Regions from separate parts of the Streptomyces sp. V2I9 genome, predicted to be linked through region 2. Evidence: riboswitches for the same ligand, from Rfam matches in the RefSeq annotation. Region 2 holds a riboswitch; the other holds the start of a gene.

Region 1 (8,947 bases), 2.3 Mb from region 2:
CGTCGAACTGCGGAAGTCCTGGCGTAACCCTACGGCCTCGCGTATGGGCACCGGCCCGGCGAGGCGCTCCCTCCCGGTCCGCACGGGTACGTCATGCTCTGTACATGATCGAGTGGCGGCAGGCGGACCGGCGGACCACGGCCGGGAGGATCCGGGACGCGGCGGCGGCGAGCGGCGCCCCGGTCACGTACGGACTCATCGCCGCCTGCGGCGTGGTGTTCCTGATCAGCCCGCTCTCCGGGTTCGGCGGCGTCACCCACCGGGGCGAGGACGCGCTGCTCGCCGCCCGGGCCGCGTACTTCGAGCGGTGGGGAGTGATCCCCGCCGAGCTGTGGGAGGGATCGGCACACGCGCTGATCACGCCGTTCACCGCGCTGTTCGTGCACGGGAGCTGGCTGCACCTGCTGGGGAACCTGCTGTTCCTGTACGTGTTCGGCGCGATGGCCGAGGAGCGCATGGGCAGGGTGCGGTTCGCGCTGTTCTACGTGGGCTGCGGCTATGCGGCGCTGGTCTGCTACGCGGCGGCGCACGTGGACTCCGAGCAGACCCTGGTGGGGGCGTCGGGGGCGATCTCCGCGGTCCTCGGCGCGTTCCTGTACCTCTTCCCCAAGGCGCGGGTGACCAGCCTGTTCCCGTTCCTGTTCTTCCTGCCGCTGCGCTTCCCCGCCTGGATCGTGCTGGTCTTCTGGTTCGCCCTCCAGTGGGCGGCGGCGCAGAGCGCGGGCAGCGGACCGGGGGTGGCGTATCTGGCGCATGTGGCGGGGTTCGCGGCCGGGTTCCTGTGCGCCTGGGGACTCCACGGGCGGAGGACTAGAGTGAAGGTTCCAGCCACGGCCACCGAGGGAGACAGCCAGCCGTGATCACCGCGATCGTGCTCATCAAGACCAGCGTGGACCGGATTCCGGAGATCGCCGAGGCCATCGCCGCCCTGGACAGCGTCAGCGAGGTCTTCTCCGTCACCGGCACCTACGACCTGATCGCCATGGTCCGTGTCGCCCGGCACGACGACCTCGCGGACATCATCCCCGGCCGGATCAGCAAGATCCCCGGCGTCGAGGGGACCGACACCCACGTGGCCTTCCGGACGTACTCCCAGCACGACCTGGAGGCCGCCTTCGCCATCGGCCTCGACGCGTAGGGGGCGTCCGACGGATCAGGGCCGGTACACCCCCTGACCCCGATGTTCCCCCGGCCGGGGTGTTTCCCCGCGGCCGACCCTCAGACCTGTGCGGCCTCGCCGCGGTCCGGGACGCAGCGGCCGTCCTCGGTGCGGTAGTTCCAGCGGGCTCCGTCGCGGACCAGCTCGGTGACCGCGCGCAGGAAGCGGTCGATGTGCTCGTCGGGCGTACCGGCGCCGAAGCTCACCCGGATCGCGTTCAGGGACCTCTCCCCCGGCTCCGCCTCCGGCGCCCCGCACTCCCCCGGCTCCTGCGGGTCGCTGCCGAGCAGGGTGCGCACCAGCGGGTGGGCGCAGAACAGGCCGTCGCGGACGCCGATGCCGTACTCCGCGGAGAGGGCGGCGGCGAAGTGCGAGCTGTTCCAGCCGCGCACCACGAAGGAGATGACACCGACCCGCGGCGCGTCGTCGCCGAACAGGGAGAGCACCCGCACCTCGGGCACCTCGGCCAGCCCGTCGAGGACCCGCGAGACCAGCTCCTGCTCCCGCGCGACCAGGTGGTCGAAGCCCGCCTCGGTCAGGGCCTTGCAGGCGGAGGCGATGGAGTAGACGCCGATGACGTTGGGCGAACCGGCCTCGTGGCGGGCGGCGGTGGTGTGCCAGTCCACGTCCACGCCCCCGTCGGCGCGGCGGGCGACCGTGCGGGACGCGCCGCCGCCGGCGAGGTAGGGCTCGGCGGCCCGGAGCCAGTCGGCGCGGCCGGCCAGGACGCCGGAGCCGAAGGGCGCGTACAGCTTGTGGCCGGAGAACGCGACCCAGTCGACGCCCAGTTCGGCGATGTCCACGGGGTGGTGCGGCGCCAGCTGGGCGGCGTCCAGGACGATCCGGGCACCGTGCGCGTGGGCGGCGGCGGCGAGTTCCTTCACCGGCCACAGCTCGCCGGTCACGTTGGAGGCGCCGGTGACGCAGACGAGGGCGGGACCGTAGGGGTCGCGGCCGGCCAGCGCGCGCTCCAGGATCTCGACCGCCCGGTCCGGGGTACGGGGCGCGTCGAGGTAGGTGACGCGGGCGTCGCGCCAGGGCAGCAGGGAGGCGTGGTGCTCGGTCTCGTACACGAAGACCTGGCAGTCGGCGGGGAGCGCGGCGGCCAGCAGGTTGAGGGAGTCGGTCGTGGAGCGGGTGAAGACCACCTGGTCGTCGTCGCGGCAGCCGAGGAACTCCGCGACCGTACGGCGGCTGCTCTCGAAGAGGTCGGTGGAGAGCTGCGAGAGGTAGCCGGCGCCGCGGTGGACGCTGCCGTAGTACGGGGCGTACGCGGCGACGTCGTCCCAGACCCGCTGGAGAGCCGGCGCGCTGGCGGCGTAGTCGAGCGCGGCGTAGGTGACCTCACCGCCGGTGACGAGCGGAACGGTGACGTCCTGGCCCAGAACGGGCAGCGGGGCACAAACCGACGGGTCGAGGGCAGCGGTGGTGACAGACATGGCGAACTCCCGTAACAGGCAGGCGAAATCCATGCGCCGGCGGTACGCGGCAGCGCAGGGAGGAGGAAGGAAGAAGGGTGCGCGGAAGAAGGGCGACAAGCCCTAGCGCATTCGCGTGCTCACAGAAGGCTCCCTAGGGACCAGGACCCCGGGGGCTGACATCCGCTGGATGCCGAGGGGCCCGCGCTTGCCGCAGACCTCGCTGCCTACGGCCTGGTCTTCACCCGGGGCACCCCGCCACGGACGGAGGGTTGCCGGACAGCGGGCCGGGGCCGTAGTCGCTGTCACTCATGACCTGCGCAGCATCTTGCCATACGTGGGCACACGCGCAAGGGCGCGGTCCGGCATCCGGACCGCGCCCTCGTTCATACCGCGTGCGCCGGAGTGCCCCTCCGGCGTGGTCAGGCGTTGCTGACCGCCACCCAGCGCTCCAGAGCGCGCTTGGCCGCCCCGGAATCGATGGAGTCGGCCGCGACCGCGATCTTCGCCGCGAGCTGTTCGGCCAGCGTCCCGGTCCCCGGATCGAGGGCGACCAGGGCCGCCGCCGAGTTGAGCAGGACCGCTTCGCGTACCGCACCGCCCTCGCCGTCCAGCAGGCGGCGGGCCACATCGGCGTTGTACGAGGCGTCCGCGCCGCGCAGGGCCTCGACCGGGACGATGGGCAGCCCCACGTCGCGCGGGTCGAACGCCTCCTCGCGGACCGTGCCGTCGCGGACCACCCAGACGCGGGAGGTGGCGGTGGTGGTCAGCTCGTCCAGTCCGTCGTCGCCGCGGAAGACCAGGGCGCTGTTGCCCCGTTCCGCCAGGACACCCGCGACGATGGGCGCCATCCGGGCGTCGGCGACGCCGACCGCCTGGGCGCGGACCCGCGCCGGGTTGGTGAGGGGGCCCAGGATGTTGAACGTGGTCTGCGCGCCGAGCTCCTTGCGGGCCTTGGCCGCGTAGCGCAGGGCGGGGTGGAACTTCACGGCGAAGCAGAAGGTGATGCCCGCCTGCTCGGCGACCTCGACGACCCGCCGCGGAGTCAGCTCCAGATTGACGCCGAGCTTCTCCAGCACGTCGGAGGAGCCGCTGGCGGAGGAGGCGGCGCGGTTGCCGTGCTTGACGACCTTGGCGCCGGTGCCGGCGATGACGATCGCGGACATGGTCGAGATGTTGACCGTCTTGGCGAGGTCGCCGCCGGTGCCGACGATGTCGACCGTGCGGCCCGGCACCTCGATGGTGTTGGCGTGGGTGTACATCGCGCGGACCAGCCCGGTGACCTCCTCGACGGTCTCGCCCTTGGCCCGCAGGGCCACGGCGAACCCGGCGATCTGCGCGTCGGTCGCCTCGCCGCTCATGATGCGGTCCATGGCCCAGGCGGTCTCCTCGGAGCTGAGGTCCTCGCCGCGCAGCAGGGGGTTCAGGAGGCCGGGCCAGGAAGGGGCCGCCACGCCGTCGCCGCCGCTCGGGGTCACCACGTTCATGGTCCGCTCCAGGGTCCACAGCCGGTCAGAAGGATCGGCTCCACCCTATCCAGCGCCGGGGACCGCGAAGAGCCCCGTCCGGCGATTGGACGGGGCTCTCACGGTGGCGATCGGTTCAGGGGATCAGTGGTGGCCGTGGCCCTCGCTGATCTCCTTGTACTCCTCGGGGGTCGCCTTGGGGATCTGGTTCCCCTCGCCGTAGAACCCCTTGCTGAGCTTGGCGCGCAGCTTCTGCACCGGGGAGATCTTGCGCTTCACGCCGTTCTCGTCGACCGCGGGGCCGAGTTCGAGCGGCTTGTACTGCTCGTGCGCCGTGAGCGTGTGCAGCTGCGCGGGGCTGAGCGGCTCGTGGACCTCCACGAACTCACCGTGCGGCAGGCGCTTGATGATGCCGGACTCGCGTCCGTGCAGCACCTTGTCCCGGTCGCGGCGCTGGAGGCCGAGGCAGATCCGCTTGGTGACGATGAACGCGATGACCGGTCCGAGGAAGAAGAAGATCCGGACGAACCAGGTGATGGCGTTGATCGACAGGTGGAAGTGCGTGGCCCACAGGTCGTTGCCGCCGCCGATGAGGCCGACGAAGTACGCCGTGATCCAGGCGACGCCGAACGCGGTACGCGTCGGGGCGTTGCGCGGGCGGTCCAGGATGTGGTGCTCGCGCTTGTCGCCGGTGACCCAGGACTCGATGAACGGGTAGAGCGCGATGACGCCGAGCACCAGGCCGAAGGCGACCAGCGGGATGAACACGCCCAGGACGAGCGTGTGACCCCACAGGTTGATCTCCCAGCCCGGCATCACACGGACCAGACCCTCGGCGAAGCCCATGTACCAGTCGGGCTGGGCGCCGGTGGACACCTGGTCGACCCGGTAGGGGCCGATGGCCCAGATCGGGTTGATCGTGGCGATGGCCGAGATGACCGCGATGATGCCGAAGACGAGGAAGAAGAACCCTCCGGCCTTCGCCATGTACACGGGCAGCAGCGGCATGCCGACGACGTTCTTGTTGGTCCGGCCGGGACCCGCGAACTGCGTGTGCTTGTGGTAGAAGACCAGGATCAGGTGGGCCACCAGCAGGCCGAGCATGATGCCCGGCAGCAGCAGGATGTGGACCGAGTAGAACCGGGCCACGAAGTCGTGGCCGGGGAACTCGCCGCCGAACAGGAACATCGAGATGTACGTGCCGACGATCGGCACGGACAGGATCGCGCCCTGGGTGAAGCGGACACCCGTACCGGACAGCAGGTCGTCCGGGAGGGAGTAGCCGGTGAACCCGGTGAACATGCCGAGCACGAACAGCAGGAAGCCGAACAGCCAGTTGATCTCGCGCGGCTTGCGGAAGGCGCCCGTGAAGAAGACGCGCATCATGTGCACGAACATGCCGGCCAGGAAGATCAGCGCGGCCCAGTGGTGGATCTGCCGCACGAGCAGACCACCGCGGACCTCGAAGCTGATCTTCAGCGTCGAGGCGTACGCCTCGGACATCCGGATGCCCTGCATGGGCTCGTACGGACCGTGGTAGACGATCTCGCCCATGCTCGGCTGGAAGAACAGCGTCAGATACACACCCGTGAGGATGATGATGATGAAGCTGTAGAGGCAGACCTCACCGAGCATGAAGGACCAGTGGTCCGGGAAGATCTTGCGCATGTTGGCCTTGGCCAGGCCGTAGATGCCCAGTCGGCCGTCCGCCCAGTCGGCGACCCGCTCGCCCGCCGGGGCCTTGCGCCCGCTCGCCGTTTCGGCGGCGGAGGGGTTTGTCGTCGCAGTACTCATCCGCGCTCCCAGAAGGCAGCACCGACGGGCTCGTCGAAGTCGCCGAGCGCCTCGAGGTTGCCCTCGCTGTTGACACCGATCCGCAGCTGCGGAAGGGGGTGGCCGGCGGGACCGAAGATGACGCGAGCGCCGTCGGAAAGGTCGAAGGTGGACTGGTGGCACGGGCAGAGCACGTGGTGCGTCTGCTGCTCGTACAGGCTGATCGGGCAGCCGACGTGGGTGCAGACCTTGGAGAACGCGACGATGCCCTCGTGGGCCCAGTCCCGCTGGCGCTTGTCCTTGATGTCGTCCGGCTCGATGCGGACGAGCATCAGGGCGGCCTTGCCCATCTGCGTCTGGAAGTCGTGCGCCTCCGGGTCGAGCCCCTCGGGCATGGCGAAGGCCAGCGACCCGACGGTGATGTGCTCGGGGCGGAGCGGCTTCATCGTGTTCATGTTGATGAGCTGCTTGCCCTCGGCCCAGAGGGTCTTGCGGAGCTTCTTCTCCGGCAGCGGACCGAGGTCGCGCAGCAGGACCACACCGGAGAGCGGCACCAGGGCCAGCGCGCCGAACATGGTGTTGCGGATCAGCTTGCGGCGGCCGATCGCGGACTCCTCGGCACCGGCCGCGAAGTCGGCCATGACCTGGGCCTTGACCTCCGGCGTCGCCTCGATCGGGTGACGGTCGGCCGCGACCTCGACGTCGGACATGAGGGTGCGCGCCCAGTGGACGGCTCCCGCGCCGATGAAGAAGAGCGCCGCGCCCAGGGTCAGACCCAGGGAGAAGTTGAGCGCGCTCACATGGCCGAAGGGCCAGATGTAGACGATCTTGTCCACCGGGAAGATGACGTAGGAGGCGATGAAGCCCACCGTCGCCAGCATCGAGAGGGTGAACATGAACGCTACGGCCCGCTCCGAGCGGTTCGCGGCGCGTTCGTCGAGGTCCTGGATGCGCGGCTGGTGGGCCGGCAGCCCCGGATCGGCGAACGCGTCGTCCGCACGCTCCACCGCGCCGTGCGCGGTCTCCTGCTCATCGGGCAGGTTGTCTTCTGGATTCTGTTGGCTACTCATGACTTCTTGGCCTTAGCGGTGTGGGCCGCGACCCAAACGGCGACTGCGACGAGGGCACCGAGTCCGAAGATCCAGGCGAACAGACCCTCGCTGACCGGGCCGAGACCGCCGAGGGCCAGACCGCCGGGGCTCTCCGTCTCATCACCGTTCACGGTCTCGATGTACGCGATGATGTCCTTCTTCTCCTGCTCCGGCATCGTCGTGTCGGGGAAGGAGGGCATGCTCTGCGGGCCGGTCTGCATGGCCTCGTAGATGTGCTTCGGGCTCACACCTTCGAGGTCGGGTGCGTACTTGCCCTCCGTCAGGGCTCCGCCCTTACCGGTGAAGTTGTGGCACTGAGCGCAGTTGGTGCGGAACAGTTCGCCGCCGTTGGCGACGTCCGCGCCCGCCGGGTCGACCTGCTTGTCGGTCGGCGTGATCGGACCGGCGCCGAGCGACGCGACGTACGCCGCGAGCTGGTCGATCTCGCGCCTGGCTGTAGATGACCTTCTTCTTCGGTACCTGGGCGCCCGGCTGCTGCGCGGGCATACGGCCCGTACCGACCTGGAAGTCCACGGCGGCGGAGCCCACGCCCACGAGGGACGGCCCGTCGGTGGTGCCCTGACCGCCGGTGCCGTGGCAGCTGGCGCAGCCTACGGCGTAGAGCTTCTTGCCCTCTTCGATGGCGAGGGACTGGGCGGTTTCATCGGCCTGCGCCTTGCCCGCAGGCGCAAACGCGGCGTACAGCCCCCCGGTAGCCGCCAGCGCGAGGAGTAGTACGACGACCGCCGCCAGCGGATGGCGTCGTCGTGCGGAGAGCTTTTTCACGGATTACCCCGGTGTCAGGATCTTCTGCGTCGATGGTGGGCGGGTGCGAGCCCGGTTACTTGATCATGTAGATCGTTGCGAACAGGCCGATCCATACGACATCGACGAAGTGCCAGTAGTAGGACACGACGATGGCGGCGGTGGCCTGATCGTGGGTGAACCTCTTGGCCGCGTACGTCCTGCCGAGGACCAGCAGGAAGGCGATGAGACCGCCTGTCACGTGCAGACCGTGGAAGCCGGTGGTCAGGTAGAACACCGAGCCGTACGGGTCGGACGAGAGGGAGAGCCCCGCGTCCTTCACCAGCTCGGTGTACTCCAGGACCTGGCCGCCGATGAAGATCGCACCCATCACGAACGTGATGATGAACCAGGTGCGGAGCTTCTTCACATCGCCCCGCTCGGCGGCGAAGACGCCGAGCTGGCAGGTGAGTGAGGAGAGCACCAGGATCGTGGTGTTCGTCGCCGAGAACGGGAAGTTCAGATGGCCGGACATCTCCTTCCAGTAATCGGGTCCCATCACCGATCGCAGGGTGAAGTACATCGCGAAGAGGGCCGCGAAGAACATCAGCTCGGAACTCAACCAGATGATGGTTCCGACGCTGGTGAGGTTCGGCCGATTGACCGACGGGTGCGCGTGCCCGGTTTCTACTGTCGTTGCTGTCGCCACGACCGACATTATGTCGGTCGCTTATCCCGCCCTCACCCCGGGGGGTGCCGTTCGGTGTGTCCGTACCGTCCGCAGGGGTCGCGCCCTGCGCCGAACGGCCCATCGGAACGTCGTCATTACCGGTGCTGACGGCGGGTCGGGCGGAGTACGATCCGCGCATCGGTTCATGCCCCCAGAGCCCCGACGACGTCGATGTCACGGAGGAACAATGCAGGCGACCGCCACGGTCCTGGTCTACAGCGACGACGCCAACATCCGGGAGCAGGTGCGGCTGGCAGCCGGTCGCCGGCCCGCCGCGGACGTTCCACCGGTGGAGTTCCTGGAGTGCGCGACGCTCCCGGCCGTCCTCGCGGCGCTGGACGCCGGCGGCGTCGACGTCTGCGTGCTGGACGGGGAGACGGCTCCCGTCGGCGGGATGGGCGTCTGCCGCCAGATCAAGGACGAGATCTTCCGCTGCCCGCCCGTGCTCCTGCTGATCGGCCGCCCGCAGGACGCGTGGCTGGCCACCTGGAGCCGTGCGGAGGCGGCGGTGACGCTGCCGGTGGAGCCGGTGGAGTTCGCCGACGCGCTGGCGGCGCTGCTGCGGC
Region 2 (8,947 bases):
GAGGACTTCCTCCAGTGAGGGCTCGACGCTCTGCCAGTCGGCCGGGAGTGGTCCCTGCGGCCGGATCATCGCCTGGAACTGCCGTCCCTGGAGGCGGGTTTCGACGACCGTGTGGTGGCCGAGCTCGGGCGGGAGCGAACCGTCGCGGCTCATCCCGGTGACCAGCGTGTGGGCCGGGACCAGCGCGTCGGCGTCACCGGCCATGCGGATGCGGCCCTCCGCGACGACCAGCAGGTAGTCGCACATGTCCTCCAGCTCGGTCAGCAGATGCGAGGACATCACCACCGTGGTGCCGCGCTCGACGGCCTCCGCCATGAGGAGGGTGCTCATCTCGTCGCGGGCCAGAGGGTCGAGGTCCGCCATCGGCTCGTCCAGGAGCAGCAGTTCCGGCCGCTTGCCGAAGGCGAGGGCGAAGGCGAGGCGGGTGCGCTGGCCGCCGGAGAGCGTGCCGACCCTCGCGTGCTGCGGAATGTTGCCGGAGCGGACGATGCGGTGCGCGGCGGCGGCGTCCCAGTCCGGGTTCAGCTCGGCGCCCATGCGCAGGGTCTCGGCCACGGTGAACCGCTTGAACAGCGGCTTGTCCTGGCCGAGGAACGCGACCTTGGGCAGGACGGCGGGGTCGTCGACCGGTACGCCGAAGATCCGCAGACCGCCGGTGGTCGGCTGTACCTGCCGGGTCGCCAGCCCGAGCAGGGTGCTCTTGCCGGCTCCGTTCGGGCCGACCAGACCGCAGATGCGGCCGGCCGGGATGCGGAAGGAGCAGTCGCGCAGCGCCCAGCCGCGCCGGTAGCGCTTGCCCAGGCCGCGGGCTTCGAGTGCCCAGCTGCCGGACGCCGCGTTCGGGGCGCTCGTGTCTGCCACGCGCCTCACCTCGATTCCATGAGTCAATTAATGGAATCATGGAGTTGTGGGGGGTGGCTGTCAAGCAGGGGAGGAGCGGGTGCCTGCATGGCGGGCTCCACACGACAGGGTGGTGGGCCCCGCACGGCAAGGAGGGAGGGGCCGGCCGTCCGCGCCGGTGACGCGGCCACGGCACACCCGGGCGACGGCCGCAGGGTGCCGCCGCGGATCGTCGCCGTGCCGGCGGCCGCCGTGGACCCCGTGGATCGGGTGACCGGCCCGAACTCCCGCCCGCCCGTGCGTAGGCGTCCCTGCGGGGCGGTCGGCGTACGGACGCGTCCACCGTGGTCAGGGATACCGTGGTCAGGGATACCGTGCTCAGGGATGCCGTGCTCAGGGATTAGGCTCGTCCCATGGGCAGTCACCCGGAAAACCTGCCGACCCCGACCACCCCGGCCGGCCGCGAGGGGCTCGAAGCCGTGCTCGCCCGGCCCGACCGTGCGGTCGTCGCCCTCGACTTCGACGGCACGCTCGCCGACATCGTCCCGGACCCCGAACAGGCGCGCGCCCACCCCGGCACCGTCGAGGCGCTCGCCGCGCTCGCACCGAAGGTCGCGGCCGTCGCCGTGATCACCGGCCGCCCGGCGGCACTCGCGGTGCGCTACGGCGGCTTCGCGGGCGTCCCCGGCCTGGAGCACCTCGTCGTGCTCGGGCACTACGGCGCCGAACGCTGGGACGCTGTGACCGGTACCGTCAACGCCCCCGCTCCGCATCCGGGCGTCACGGCGGTACGCGCCGAACTCCCCGGCCTGCTCGACGATTCCGGCGTCGGGAAGGGCGCCTGGATCGAGGAGAAGGGGCAGGCCGTCGCGGTCCACACCCGACGTGCCGAGGACCCGCAGGCGGCCTTCGACATGTTGCGCGGACCCCTCGGCGAGCTGGCCGCGCGGCACGGCCTCATCGTCGAACCGGGCCGCCTGGTCCTGGAATTGCGCCCGCCCGGCATGGACAAGGGCGTCGCGCTCGCCCGGTTCGTCGCGGAGCTGGACGCCGAGTCCGTGATCTACGCGGGCGACGACCTCGGGGACCTGGCCGCCTTCGCCGCCGTGGAGAAGCTGCGGTCCGAGGGTGCGGACGGCATCCCCGGCCTCCTGGTGTGCAGCGGCAGCGCCGAGGTGCCCGAACTGTCCGACCGCGCCGACCTGTCGTTGCCGGGCCCGGCCGCGGTGGTCGCCTTCCTGGCGGCGCTCGCCGAGCGGCTGTGACCGGCGGGCCGCTCGACGGGCCGAGTGGTCCGCCGAGCGGTCCCGCGGCCCCTCACCCCTGCCGCAGTGCCTCCAGCTGGTCCAGGAACCACTGCTGGGGCGGCAGTGCCGTCGCCGCCCCGGCCAGGCGCTCCGTGCGGGCGGAGCGTTCGCCGGCGGGCATCGTCAGCGCCTCGTGCAGGGCCTCCGCCGTGCCCGTCACGTCGTACGGGTTGACCACGATCGCGTCCTCGCCCAGCTCCTCGTACGCCCCCGCCTCGCGCGAGAGCACCAGCGCGCAGCCCTGGTCCGAGACGACCGGGACCTCCTTGGCGACCAGGTTCATGCCGTCGCGGATCGGGTTGACCAGGGCCACGTCCGCCATCCGGTACGCGGCCAGCGAGCGGGCGAAGTCGTCCTTGACGTGGAGGACGACCGGCGTCCAACTCTCCGTCCCGTACGCCCCGTTGATCTCCGTGGCCAGCGACTGCACCGCCGCCGTGTAATCCCGGTAGAGGGCGAGGTCCTGGCGGGAGGGGTAGGCGAAGGCGATGTGCACGACGCGTTCGCGCCACTCCGGGTGGGCGTCCAGCAGGGCCCGGTAGGCGTGCAGGCCGCGCACGATGTTCTTGGACAGCTCGGTGCGGTCCACCCGGACCACGGTCTTCCGGCCCTCGCCCACCTGCTCCCGCAGCGCCGCCATCCGCTCGTCCACGTCCGGCTCGTGCGCACGGCGGCGCAGGAACTCCGCGTCGGCCCCGAGGCCGTGCACCCCGATCCGGGTCCGGCCCGTGCCGCCGAGGATCTCCGTACAGCAGCCGATGAACGCGTCCGCCCAGCGGCGGGTCAGGAACGCGGCCCGGTCCGCGCCGAGGATGCCGCGCAGCAACTGCTCCGCGATGTCGTCGGGCAGCAGCCGGAAGTAGTCCACGGGCGCCCAGGGGGTGTGCGAGAAGTGGCCGATCCTCAGGTCCGGGCGCAGCTCCCGCAGCATGCCGGGAACCAGGGCCAGGTGGTAGTCCTGGACGAGGACCGAGGCTCCCGGCTCCGCCTCCTCGGCCAGCGCGCGGGCGAAGGCCCGGTTGTACGTCTCGTACGCGGCCCACTGCCTGCGGAACTCCGCGTCGAAGACCGGCTCGACGGGCGTCTGGTAGAGCATGTGGTGGACGAACCACAGCACCGAGTTCGCAATGCCGTTGTAGGCGTCGGCGTGCACCTCCGCGTCGATGTCCAGCATCCGGACGCCCGGCTCCCCGACCCCGCGGCGGACCGCCTCGCGGTCGCCGTCGCCGAGGGCCGCGCAGACCCACAGCTTGTCGTCGACGGCGCTCAGCCCGGAGACGAGACCGCCCCCGCCGCGTTTGGCGTCGAGCGTCCCGTCCTCACCGAGCGTGTACGAGACGGGGCCGCGGTTGGACGCGACGAGGACCTGGGAAGCGGTGGAACGGGTGGAACCGGTGGAAGGCGTGTGCTCGGAGACCATGTACCGGAACCTAGCCCGTGAGCCCGGCCCCCAAACGCCCGGCGGCTCCACCCGGCACCGCCTCAGACGGCCCGGCCGCTCCGGCCGCCCACAGCCTCACCCGGCCCCGGCGTTCCGGGCGCTCACCCCTCACGCCGCCCACCGCCTCACGCCACCCACCGCCTCACGCCGCCCACCGCTCCGCGTACTCCGCGATCTCCCGCATCGGCGGCCGCTCCTCGGTGTCCACCGGGTGCGTACGGGGGACGAAGCCGCCCTCGCCGCGCTCGAACTGGGTCAGCGACGGCCGCACCAGATGGCCGCGCGAGAGCCTGAGCTGCGCCGTACGGTAGATCGCCGCCGCCATGCGGCCCAGCGCCTGCCCGTCCTGGTGGCGATGGAGGCGTACGCCGACGTCCACCTGGGCCAGCGCGTCCAGGCCCACCGTGTGCAGCGCGTCCACCAGCAGCCCCAGCTCCACTCCGTAACCGACCGGGAACGGCAGCCGCTCCAGCAGGGAGCGCCGCACCGCGTATTCACCGCCCAGCGGCTGGACGAACCCGGCCAGCCGCGGCCAGTGCAGATTGAGCAGCGGGCGTGCCACCAGTTCGGTGACGCGGCCGCCCTGACCTGCCGCGTCACCGAGCGGGCGGTCGTACATGGCCTTGACGAACTGGATGGCCGGATCGGTGAGCAGCGGCCCCACCGTCCCCGAGACGAAGTCCGCCGAGAAGTCCCTGAGATCCGCGTCCACGAAGCAGACGATCTCGCCGCTGGTCACCAGGAGTGAGCGCCACAGTACCTCGCCCTTGCCGGGCAGCGCCGGGATCCGGGGCAGGATCGCGTCCCGGTGGACCACCCGTGCGCCTGCCGCCCGTGCCACGGCCGCGGTGGCGTCGGTGGAGCCGGAGTCGATCACCACGAGTTCGTCGACGAGCCGGACCTTCTCCATCAGCTCCCGGCGGATCGTCGCCACGATCGCGCCGACCGTGGCCTCCTCGTTGAGCGCGGGCAGCACCACGCTCACGGTCGTACGGCGCGGGTCGGCGGTCCGGGCGTCGGCGAGCCGGTTCAGCGGGCGGTCGCCGGACGACCAGGAACGCCTGGTCAGCCAGCGTTCCACCTCTTCGAGCACGGTCGGCACTCCCTGTGTGTGATCCATCTCGCGGTTCGGACGGCTATCTCGACGGTCCGGTGCTTCGGTTACAGTCTTGAACAACGCGTATCGCCGTCGCATGTCGGGGTCGGAGCGCGCATAAACGCCTGGATCGAAGATCCAGCGCCATAGAGCTCATCCAGAGGGACTGAGGGAACGGCCCGTTGAAGTCCCGGCAACCCTCCTGCCGACCGCGAGGTCACGGTGGGGAAGGTGCCAATTCCGTCTTGCGGCGAAATGCGCCGCGAGGAAGATGAGGAGAAAGGGACCTCCGCCATCATGGCTGTTCAGACCGTTGCAGGTACCACCGTTCCTTCCGCCCCGGCCGTCGACCTCGGTCCCGCCGCGGCGCTTTCCTGCCGCGAGTGCGGCGAGCGGTTCGAACTCGGCCCCCTGTTCGCCTGCGCCTCCTGTTTCGGACCGCTGGAAGTGGCGTACGACCTGCCCACCGGCTCCCCCGAGGAGCTGCGCAAGCGCATCGAGGCCGGCCCGGACAACATCTGGCGGTACGCCCCGCTGCTGCCCGTCCCCGCCGACGTGGCGGAGAAGCCCAACATCAACCCCGGCTTCACCAAGCTCGTCAAGGCCGACAACCTCGCCCGCGAGCTGGGCGTCACCGGCGGCCTGTACGTCAAGGACGACTCCGGCAACCCGACGCACTCCTTCAAGGACCGGGTCGTCGCCATCGCCGTCGAGGCCGCCCGCGCCTTCGGGTTCACCACCCTCTCCTGCTCCTCCACGGGCAACCTGGCCGGGGCCGTCGGCGCCGCCGCCGCCCGCGCCGGACTGCGCTCCTGCGTGTTCATCCCGCACGACCTGGAGCAGGGCAAGGTCGTCATGGCCGCGGTGTACGGCGGTGAGCTGGTCGGTATCGAGGGCACCTACGACGACGTCAACCGCTTCTGCTCCGAGCTCATCGGCGACCCGCTCGGCGAGGGCTGGGGCTTCGTCAACGTCAACCTCCGTCCGTACTACGGCGAGGGTTCCAAGACGCTGGCGTACGAGATCTGCGAGCAGCTCGGCTGGAAGCTGCCCGACCAGATCGTCATCCCGATCGCGTCCGGCTCCCAGCTCACCAAGATCGACAAGGGGTTCCAGGAGCTGATCGAGCTGGGCCTCGTCGAGGACAAGCCGTACAAGATCTTCGGCGCCCAGGCCGAGGGCTGCTCCCCGGTCTCCGCCGCCTTCAAGGCCGGCCACGACGTGGTACGTCCCCAGAAGCCGAACACCATCGCCAAGTCGCTGGCCATCGGCAACCCGGCGGACGGCCCGTACGTGCTGGACATCGCCCGGCGCACCGGCGGCGCGGTGGAGGACGTCACCGACGAGCAGGTCGTCGACGCGATCAAGCTGCTGGCCCGCACCGAGGGCATCTTCGGCGAGACGGCGGGCGGGGTGACCGTCGGCGTGACGAAGAAGCTGGTCGAGGCCGGCGTGATCGACCCGGCGCTCACCACCGTCGTCCTGAACACCGGCGACGGACTCAAGACGCTTGACGCGGTCGCCCCCACCTCGCAGGCCACGGCGACCATCAAGCCGAGCCTGGACGCGTTCCGCGCCGCGGGCCTCGCCTCCGCCTGACCACTCCGACCACAGCAGCAAGAAAGGCGTCCGCCATGAGCGTCAAGGTCCGCATCCCCACCATCCTCCGCACCTACACGGGCGGCCAGGCCGAGGTCACGGCGGAGGGCGCGAAGCTCTCCGAGGTCATCGAGTCCCTGGAGAAGGACCACCCGGGCATCGCGGCCCGCGTCCTGGACGACCAGGGCAAGCTGCGCCGCTTCGTCAACGTGTACGTCAACGACGACGACGTGCGTTTCGAGGGCGGCCTCGACGCCGCCACCCCGGACGGCGCGGGCGTCTCGATCATTCCCGCGGTCGCCGGCGGCTGCTGAGCCGGTCCGGAGCGGTTCGGGCCGGTTCACGCCGGGTCGGTTCGGGCCGGGTCGGGCCGGTTCACGCCGGGTCGGTTCGAGCCGGGTCGGTTCGGGTCGACGTGCTCCCCGGCCGGTGTGAGCCCTATGGGGCCGTCGAGACCGGTGTGGCCATCGCGCCTTCGCGGGACCACCGTTGCCCCCTCCGCTCCAGAAGCGGAGGGGGCAATTCTGCATGGTTGAGCGCGGTACAGTTGGGGAAGCCCCGTCCGCTGCTCGTGCCGCCCGCATATGAGAATGCGCCCGGCCCCGATAAGAAGCAGCCAATGTACGTGAACCTCTTGCGGCATAAGTGGCCTTTGACTGGCCCGACTTGCCCGTACATCTCAGGAAACGCTCCTATTCGCGTGTTCAGCCGCCCCCAGATTTCTCGTCCGATTGACCTGTTGCAGAGGGCAGTTGGACGGATACATTCGGCCGCGGTCGACGCGCTGCGGCGCCGCGCACCCTCTCCTGTCGGAGGGTGAGTCGTGACCCGGGCCCGCGAAGTGCGGTCCCGTGCAAGGGCCAGTAATAGGGGAGTTAGGCATGGCTCAGGGCACCGTCAAGTGGTTCAACGCGGAGAAGGGGTACGGCTTCATCGCGGTCGACGGTGGTGCGGATGTTTTCGTCCACTACAGCGCGATCCAGATGGACGGGTACCGCACCCTCGAAGAGGGTCAGCGAGTTGAATTCGAGATCTCGCAGGGCCAGAAGGGGCCCCAGGCCGACATGGTCAAGCTCGCTGTCGGCTGAGGCCGGCGCGTCTGTCCGACGACACCACTCACGCACGTAGGGCCCGACCCCCCTGGAGTTCTCCAGCAGGGATCGGGCCCTACGCGCGTTCCGGGACCGCCGCCGCCCTCGGGGCACGTACCTGCGGCGGGCCCCGCGCGGCACCGCCGGCGGCCCCGGACCACATGGCGGGCACTCGCCCGAGGCGCTTGCACTCTCGGGGGTCGAGTGCTAATCATTGGCGTTAGCACTCTCCAGGTGAGAGTGACAGAACTTGGACCGGGCCGGTGAGGTCCGCAGGTGCGGTGGGGCAAGGAACCACCACGCAGCAGGCCGTCCGTCGCGGGCGCCTCTCGGTCCGGAGCAATCCACCCCTGTCCGGGAGGACCACTTCACATGGCCAAGATCATCGCGTTCGACGAGGAGGCACGGCGCGGTCTCGAGCGCGGGATGAACCAGCTCGCCGACGCCGTCAAGGTCACCCTCGGCCCCAAGGGCCGTAACGTCGTCCTCGAGAAGAAGTGGGGCGCGCCCACGATCACCAACGATGGTGTTTCCATCGCCAAGGAGATCGAGCTCGAGGACCCGTACGAGAAGATCGGTGCGGAGCTGGTCAAGGAGGTCGCCAAGAAGACGGACGACGTCGCCGGCGACGGTACGACCACCGCCACCGTTCTCGCCCAGGCTCTCGTCCGCGAGGGTCTGCGCAACGTCGCCGCGGGCGCCAACCCGATGGCCCTCAAGCGCGGTATCGAGAAGGCCGTCGAGGCCGTCTCCGCCGCTCTGCTGGAGCAGGCCAAGGACGTGGAGACCAAGGAGCAGATCGCCTCCACCGCCTCCATCTCCGCCGCCGACACCGAGATCGGCGCCAAGATCGCCGAGGCGATGGACAAGGTCGGCAAGGAAGGCGTCATCACCGTCGAGGAGTCCCAGACCTTCGGTCTGGAGCTGGAGCTCACCGAGGGTATGCGCTTCGACAAGGGCTACATCTCGGCGTACTTCGCCACCGACATGGAGCGTATGGAGGCGTCGCTCGACGACCCGTACATCCTGATCGTCAACTCGAAGATCGGCAGCGTCAAGGACCTGATCCCGCTGCTGGAGAAGGTCATGCAGTCGGGCAAGCCGCTGCTGATCATCGCCGAGGACGTCGAGGGCGAGGCGCTCTCCACCCTGGTCGTCAACAAGATCAAGGGCACCTTCAAGTCCGTCGCCGTCAAGGCTCCGGGCTTCGGTGACCGCCGCAAGGCCATGCTCGCGGACATCGCCATCCTCACCGGTGGCACCGTGATCTCCGAGGAGGTCGGTCTCAAGCTGGAGAACGCCGGCCTGGACCTGCTCGGCCGTGCCCGCAAGGTGGTCATCACCAAGGACGAGACGACGATCGTCGACGGCGCCGGTGACAGCGACCAGGTTCAGGGTCGCGTCAACCAGATCCGTGCCGAGATCGAGAACTCCGACTCGGACTACGACCGCGAGAAGCTCCAGGAGCGTCTGGCGAAGCTGGCCGGCGGCGTGGCCGTCATCAAGGCCGGCGCCGCCACCGAGGTGGAGCTCAAGGAGCGCAAGCACCGCATCGAGGACGCGGTGCGCAACG

The links. A riboswitch is a leader RNA that binds a small molecule or an ion and turns the genes downstream of it on or off. The one in region 2 is predicted to bind S-adenosylmethionine.
Region 1: linked by a shared signal. The riboswitch ahead of QFZ71_RS06550 (aminotransferase class V-fold PLP-dependent enzyme) and the one ahead of thrC (threonine synthase) in region 2 are both predicted to bind S-adenosylmethionine.

Annotation. Positions count from the first base shown of each region.
Region 1 covers NZ_JAUSZJ010000002.1:1,457,142-1,466,088, forward strand. The annotation lists gene QFZ71_RS06540 (rhomboid family intramembrane serine protease) at 105-860, shown strand; gene QFZ71_RS06545 (Lrp/AsnC family transcriptional regulator) at 857-1,138, shown strand; gene QFZ71_RS06550 (aminotransferase class V-fold PLP-dependent enzyme) at 1,219-2,598, opposite strand; SAM riboswitch class IV at 2,777-2,894, opposite strand; gene trpD (anthranilate phosphoribosyltransferase) at 3,000-4,064, opposite strand; gene QFZ71_RS06560 (ubiquinol-cytochrome c reductase cytochrome b subunit) at 4,188-5,837, opposite strand; gene QFZ71_RS06565 (ubiquinol-cytochrome c reductase iron-sulfur subunit) at 5,834-6,886, opposite strand; partial or broken gene QFZ71_RS06570 (c-type cytochrome) at 6,883-7,693, opposite strand; gene QFZ71_RS06575 (heme-copper oxidase subunit III) at 7,749-8,369, opposite strand; gene QFZ71_RS06580 (hypothetical protein) at 8,569-8,947, shown strand, end outside.
Region 2 covers NZ_JAUSZJ010000002.1:3,734,015-3,742,961, forward strand. The annotation lists gene QFZ71_RS16475 (ABC transporter ATP-binding protein) at 1-861, opposite strand, end outside; gene otsB (trehalose-phosphatase) at 1,254-2,105, shown strand; gene QFZ71_RS16485 (trehalose-6-phosphate synthase) at 2,158-3,567, opposite strand; gene QFZ71_RS16490 (glucosyl-3-phosphoglycerate synthase) at 3,731-4,681, opposite strand; SAM riboswitch class I at 4,835-4,962, shown strand; gene thrC (threonine synthase) at 4,982-6,283, shown strand; gene QFZ71_RS16500 (MoaD/ThiS family protein) at 6,319-6,597, shown strand; gene QFZ71_RS16505 (cold-shock protein) at 7,165-7,371, shown strand; gene groL (chaperonin GroEL) at 7,747-8,947, shown strand, end outside.